3 regions of the Roseateles sp. GW821-FHT03B02 genome follow, and region 1 is predicted to be linked to each of the others. Evidence: predicted binding sites of a transcription regulator. Region 1 holds the regulator's gene; each other region holds the start of a gene.
The links. Region 1 encodes sigma-54, which starts transcription at its own class of promoters, with help from an activator protein. Its sites were predicted from a motif close to TGGCANGNAANCTGCTTT; they were not measured.
Positions count from the first base shown of each region.

Region 2: AC07VX_RS11465 (PEP-CTERM sorting domain-containing protein) is a predicted target of sigma-54. The motif match lies at 1,000-1,017, and genes of this name have one in related genera.
Region 3: AC07VX_RS15510 (ammonium transporter) is a predicted target of sigma-54. The motif match lies at 1,118-1,135, and genes of this name have one in related genera.

Region 1 covers NZ_JBWKUV010000001.1:1,020,931-1,023,143, forward strand. The annotation lists gene lptB (LPS export ABC transporter ATP-binding protein) at 1-540, shown strand, start outside; gene AC07VX_RS04535 (RNA polymerase factor sigma-54) at 555-2,054, shown strand; gene AC07VX_RS04540 (AraC family transcriptional regulator) at 2,061-2,213, opposite strand, start outside.
Region 2 covers NZ_JBWKUV010000003.1:360,159-362,371, forward strand. The annotation lists gene AC07VX_RS11460 (proteasome-type protease) at 124-861, shown strand; gene AC07VX_RS11465 (PEP-CTERM sorting domain-containing protein) at 1,121-2,167, shown strand; gene nadC (carboxylating nicotinate-nucleotide diphosphorylase) at 2,164-2,213, opposite strand, start outside.
Region 3 covers NZ_JBWKUV010000005.1:170,832-173,044, forward strand. The annotation lists gene AC07VX_RS15500 (leucyl/phenylalanyl-tRNA--protein transferase) at 1-677, opposite strand, end outside; gene AC07VX_RS15505 (ArsC family reductase) at 702-1,070, shown strand; gene AC07VX_RS15510 (ammonium transporter) at 1,202-2,213, shown strand, end outside.

The DNA.
Region 1 (2,213 bases):
CAGCGCCTGCCCATCCACTCGCGCGCCCGCCTGGGCCTGAGCTATCTGCCGCAGGAAGCCTCCATCTTCCGCAAGCTGACCGTCGAGCAGAACATCCGCGCCGTGCTGGAGCTGCAGCAGGACGACGACGGCCGCAGCCTCTCGAAGGGACGCATCGACGAGCTGCTGAACGGCCTGCTGCACGACCTCTCCATCGAGGGCCTGCGCGACAGTCCTGCGCCTGCGCTGTCCGGCGGCGAGCGCCGCCGCGTGGAGATCGCCCGGGCCCTGGCCACGCAGCCGCGCTTCATCCTGCTGGACGAGCCCTTCGCCGGCGTCGACCCCATCGCGGTGCTGGAGATCCAGCGCATCATCGGCTTCCTGAAGAGCCGCGGCATCGGCGTGCTGATCACGGACCACAACGTCCGCGAGACGCTGGGCATCTGCGACCGCGCCTACATCATCAGCGAGGGCGCCGTGCTGGCCGAAGGCACGCCGGACGAGATCGTGGCCAACGCGGACGTGCGCAAGGTCTATCTCGGCGAACACTTCCGGATGTAGCGGAAGCCGGCGCGATGAAACAGACGCTCCAGGTTCGCCTGAGTCAGCATCTCGCGCTGACGCCCCAGCTGCAGCAATCCATCCGTCTGTTGCAGCTCTCCACGCTGGAGCTGCACCAGGAAGTCGAGCAGATGCTGGCGACCAACCCGTTGCTCGAAACGGAGGAGGAGTTCACCGTCAGCACCCCCGAGCTGGCCGCCAACGCGCCGGCCGAGGCCGGCAGCAACGACACCGCCACCGACGGCGGCGAGGCCGAGGCGCCGGAGCTCAGCGGCGAAGACTTCGGCGGCACGGAGCGCGAGGACTGGGAGAACGGCACCGAACGCGACGACTTCGACGGCATCCGTGAGCTGCCCGCCAGCAGCGGCAGCGGCAGCGGCAGCGGCGAGGACGACGGCGAGCGCGAGAGCCAGGAGTCGGCAGAAGCCACGCTGGCCGAGCACCTCGCCCAGCAACTGGCCGGCCACCACCTGTCGGCCGAGGACCGCGCCGTCATGCAGGTGCTCATCGAGTCGCTGAACGAGGACGGCTACCTCGAAGACACGCTGGAGGAGATCGCCGCCGCGTTCGCCGAGGACGACGAGGAGCGCGAGGAATTGCTGGACCGGCTGCGCTTCGCGCTGCACCTGCTGCAGAGCCTGGAGCCCGCCGGCATCGGTGCGCACGACCTGTCCGAGTGCCTGGCGCTGCAGCTGCGCGCCCAGCCCAAGAGTCCGGCCCAGGTCATCGCCATGCTGATCTGCAAGCGCCACCTGGAGCTGCTGGCCCGGCGCGACATGCGGCGGCTGATGGCCGAGACCGGCGCCGACGAGGCGCTGCTGCGCGAGGCGCAGGCGCTGATCACCCAGCTCGAACCCAAGCCCGGCCGGCGCTTCGCGCAGGGCGCGGCGGCGGCCATCGTGCCCGACGTCATCGTGCGCAAGGTGGGCCGCGAGTTCCGCGTCATGCTCAACCCCGAGGTGGCACCCAAGCTGCGCATCAACGAGCTCTACGCCAACGCGCTGCGCGCCACGCGCGGCGGCATCAGCAACTCGCCGCTGGGCGGCCAGCTGCAGGAGGCACGCTGGTTCATCAAGAACATCCAGCAGCGCTTTGACACCATCCTGCGCGTCAGCCAGGCCATCGTGGAGCGCCAGCGCGGCTTCTTCACGCATGGCGAGCTGGCCATGAAGCCGCTGGTGCTGCGCGAGATCGCCGACGAGCTGGGTCTGCACGAATCCACCATCTCGCGCGTGACGACGGCCAAGTACATGGCCACGAGCTGGGGCACCTTCGAGCTGAAGTATTTCTTCGGCTCGGGGCTGAGCACCGAGGCCGGCGGCGAGGCCTCCAGCACGGCGGTGCGTGCGCTCATCAAGCAGTTCGTCGCGGCCGAGGACATCAAGAAGCCGTTGTCCGACAGCGCGCTTGCGGCCATGCTGGAAGAGCAAGGCATCCAGTGCGCGCGGCGCACGGTGGCCAAGTACCGCGAGGCGATGAAGATCGCGCCGGCGAATCTGCGCAAGGCGCTGTAGGGCGCCTCAAGCCAGGACCACCTCCGCCTTGCGCCATTCCCGCGGCGACAGCCCCGTGTGCGCACGGAAGGCGCGCGACAGCGCAGCCTCGCCGCCATAGCCCACCTCCGCGGCGATGTGCTTGAGCGCCCGCCCCTCGCGCAGCGCCTTCTGCGCCAG
Region 2 (2,213 bases), on a different contig from region 1:
CCATCACGCGCCATCTGGCTTCTGCCAAAGCGCGATGACCAGCAGGCTATGGATGACCCACAGCACGGCACCGGCAACGGCCAGCCGTAACATGACCGCCAGCTCATTCGCCGGGACTTCCCCATGACCTACTGCGTCGCCATGCGCCTGCGTGCGGGCCTGCTGTTCGCATCCGACACGCGCACCAATGCCGGCGTCGACCACATCGCCAGCTTCCGCAAGATGTACCAGTTCCAGATCCCGCACCAGCGCGAGATCGTCATCCTGACCGCAGGCAACCTGGCGACGACGCAATCCGTCATTTCCGTGCTGAACCAGCGCCTGCACGGCGAGGGCGAGCACCTGCTCAACGTCCCCACGCTCTACGACGCCGCCGTGCTGCTGGGCCGCACGCTCAAGGAGATCGTCGCGCGCGACAGCGACCCCCAGCACAACGGGGTGGATTTCGGCGCCAACATGCTGCTCGGCGGGCAGATCCAGGGCGAGGGCCCACGCCTCTTCCACGTCTATCCGCAGGGCAATTTCATCGAGGCGACGGAAGACACGCCCTACTTCCAGATCGGCGAGAGCAAGTACGGCAAACCCATCATCGACCGCGTCATCCGCTACGAAACGACGCCGCTGGACGAAGCCGCCAAGTGCACCCTGGTGAGCTTCGACTCGACCATCCAGTCCAACCTTTCGGTAGGCCTGCCAATCGACATGCTGATGCTGCGCGCCAACCAGTTCGAGCAGGCGATGAAGCCGCCTCACCGCATCGAGCGCGACGATCCCTACTTCCAGGCGCTGCGCAAGGGTTGGAGCGCCGGGCTGCGCAAGGTCTTCGACGACCTGCCCAACGAACCCTGGTTCGACGCCTGAGGCCGCAGAGCTGCGGGAGCTGCCATCTCCGCGCGCGAAATCTGACAACGCTGTCCATTACCAATCCATGTCGAGCGACTTGACACCCGATTCAGGGGGGTGAACGCATCTGAGCCTGAATCAATGACTTAGAGAGGCTGGCCCGATTAATGCTCACCTTTGGATACAAAGTCCAAACTCCAATGAGAGGTGATCTATGAAGAAGGCTTTCAGGGGCGTCCGTTCGCAGTGGCTGCTTGCCCTGCTCCTCCCAACCGGCATGGCCACCGCGGCACCGCTGCCGGTCTACACGCCGACCTATCCGTCGCCCAACTCCGCCTGCGCGACCTACGGCAACTTCGTGTCCTGTTCGACCAAGGTGCTGGACAACCTGGCCTCCCGCGGCTACACCGGTTTCACTGGGCCGTACGGGTTCGCCGCCAGCCAGGGCGCGCTGCTCGACACCATCGTCGTCACGACCAACAACGGCAACATCCTGAACAACGGCGACCAGATCAACCCGTCGGAAAATGCCTTCTCGTCGCAGAACGGCGGCAACAAGAAGTATTTCTACACCGGCGACGCCAACGACCCCCTCAACAACGGCGGGCTGGCCAATGACACGCCCTACAGCTGGGACATCGGCCTCAGCACCCTTAACCAGAAGCTGACCTTCGGCGGTGCCTATCACCAGATGGCCATTGCCTTCGACTTCAACAACCCGCAGAACAGCACGGCCAGCCTGCCGATCTGGGCGCTGGTGACGATCCGCGACACCGACGGCAACAAGGTCAACAAGTACTTCGAGACCCAGAATCTCGATCTCAACGACATCTTCAAGGATCCGACGGCGTTTTCGTCGACCAAGAACTTCGACGGCAGCGCCATCACGACACCCGGTGCGAGCGACTTCGGCATGACTGTGGGTGCCATTTGCGTCGTCGACGACAAGGTGTCCTACCCGTCGCCCGATGGCGCCAGTTGCCCATCCGGCGGCCAGCTCGTCAACACCAACCAGGCATCCAACACCGCCGAGTTCATCAACTACATCCCCGGCCTGGACCTGAAGGGACTGCAAAGCCAGGGCTATGACACGATGTCCGTGCAGGTCTGGATGGGCTGCTTCAACACCTTGGGCAAGAACGGCAACCCCGACCCGACCTCGGGCCCGGCCCTGGCAGGCGGTGGCTCCGTCGGCCCCTGCGACACCGGTGGCTTTGGCGACATTTTCCTGATTGCCGGCTCCGAGATCAGCCGCGTGCCCGAGCCCGGCACGCTGGGCCTTGTCGGCCTGAGCCTGCTCGGGCTGGCGCGGCGTCGCCGCTAAACCGGCCCCAGCACCCGCATCGAATAATCCACGGCCCTGACGTCCT
Region 3 (2,213 bases), on a different contig from region 1:
GGTGTGGCCTCATCGACATGGGTGGCGAGATGGGCCTCGAAGGCCTCGCGCGGGATTTCTGCCGCGCCCAGCGAGGCCAGGTGGGGGGTGTTCTGCTGGCAGTCGATCCACGGGATGCCGAAGCCGCGGCAAAGACAGACCAGCGCGCACAGCGCGATCTTGGAGGCGTCCGTGCGCCGCATGAACATCGATTCGCCGTAGAACATCCGCCCGAGGTTGACGCCGTAGAGGCCACCCACCAATTCACCTTCCATCCAGGTCTCGATGCTGTGCATGGCAGGCCAGGCCAGGTAGGCGGCCTGCAGCTCCGGCACGATCCAGGTGCCGGCCTGCCCCTCGCGCGGCGCGCTGGCGCAGGCCCTGAGGACGGCGGCGCGGTCGTGGTCGACCCGGATCTCGCAGCCGGGTGTGGTGGCGAAGCGCTGCACGGTCCTGCGCAGCGAGCGTGACAGCTTGAAGTCCGCCGTCTTCAGCACCATGCGCGGGTCGGGCGCCCACCACAGCGGTGGCTGGCCGGGGCCGTACCAGGGAAAGACGCCGCGGCGGTAGGCAGCCGCCAGCCGTTCGGGAGTCAACCTGCCACCGGCGGCCAGCAGGCCCGGCGCGTCGGTGTCGGGGCCGAGCGCGACGGCACTGGGCGGGAATTCGAGGGACGCTTCATCGAGCCAGTCGATCATGGCCGCATGGTAAGTTGCCGCCCCATGATCAAGGTCTATGGCATCCCCAACTGCGACACCGTCAAGAAGGCCCGCGCCTGGCTGGCCGACAACGGCCTGGAGGTCGCCTTCCACGATTTCAAGAAGCAGGGCGTTCCCGCGGAACTGCTGCCCGCCTGGCTGGCGGCCTTCGGCCGCGACAAGCTCGTCAACCGCGCCGGCACGACCTGGCGCAAGCTGGACGAGGCCACCAGGGCGGGCGTGACCGACGACACGTCGGCCATCGCCCTGATGCTGGCCGAGCCCAGCGTCATCAAGCGCCCCGTCGTGCACTGGCCGGCCGGCCATCGGACGCTCGGATTCAGTGCCGATGCGTTCGAGAAGAGTGCGCAAAACGCACCAAACAAGGGCTGAATGCCGTTTCGTGGTGCGGGCCGCCTGGAAATCCATGCCTTAAAAGCGGGCATTGAATTTGCAATTTCGGTGCGATCCGGTTCGGCTTGGTGCGTGGTGCCCAAGTCTGGAGCCGGCGGCCGGAGACAGCGTTGGAGTCATCGATCAAGCAGGGCGCGGATGCGCTCTTCATTCTCCTGGGTGCCATCATGGTGCTCGCCATGCATGCAGGCTTTGCCTTCCTGGAACTGGGCACGGTGCGCAAGAAGAACCAGGTCAATGCCCTGGTCAAGATCCTGGTGGACTTCGCGGTTTCCACCTTGGCGTACTTCCTCGTCGGCTACGGCGTCGCCTACGGCATGCACTTCTTCGTCGGTGCCGAGCAACTTGCGCAGAAGAACGGCTACGAGCTGGTCAAGTTCTTCTTCCTGCTGACCTTCGCGGCGGCTATTCCCGCCATCGTGTCGGGCGGCATTGCCGAGCGGGCCCGCTTCGGCCCGCAGCTGGCTGCCACCTGCGTCATCGTCGGCTTCGTCTACCCCTTCTTCGAGGGCATCGCCTGGAACCAGGCCTTCGGCATCCAGACCTGGCTGAAGACGGTCACGGGCGCCGAGTTCCACGACTTCGCCGGCAGCGTCGTCGTCCACGCCGTCGGCGGCTGGATCGGCCTGGCTGCCGTGCTGCTGCTCGGGCCTCGCCTGAACCGCTACCGCAAGGACGGTGCGATGAGCGCTCACCCGCCCTCCAGCATCCCGTTCCTGGCCCTGGGCGCCTGGGTGCTGACTGTGGGCTGGTTCGGCTTCAACGTGATGAGCGCACAGACGCTGGACAAGATCTCGGGCCTGGTGGCCGTGAACTCGCTGATGGCGATGGCGGGCGGCACGCTGGTGGCCGTGCTGCTGGGCCGCAACGACCCGGGCTTCGCCTACAACGGCCCGCTGGCCGGCCTGGTGGCCGTCTGCGCGGGGTCTGACGTCATGCACCCGCTGGGCGCCCTGGTGACCGGCGGCGTGGCCGGCTGGCTCTTCGTGCAGTTCTTCACCCTGACGCAGAACCGCTGGAAGATCGACGACGTGCTGGGCGTCTGGCCACTGCACGGCCTGTGCGGCGCCTGGGGCGGCATCGCCTGCGGCATCTTCGGCCAGCGGCTGCTCGGCGGCATCG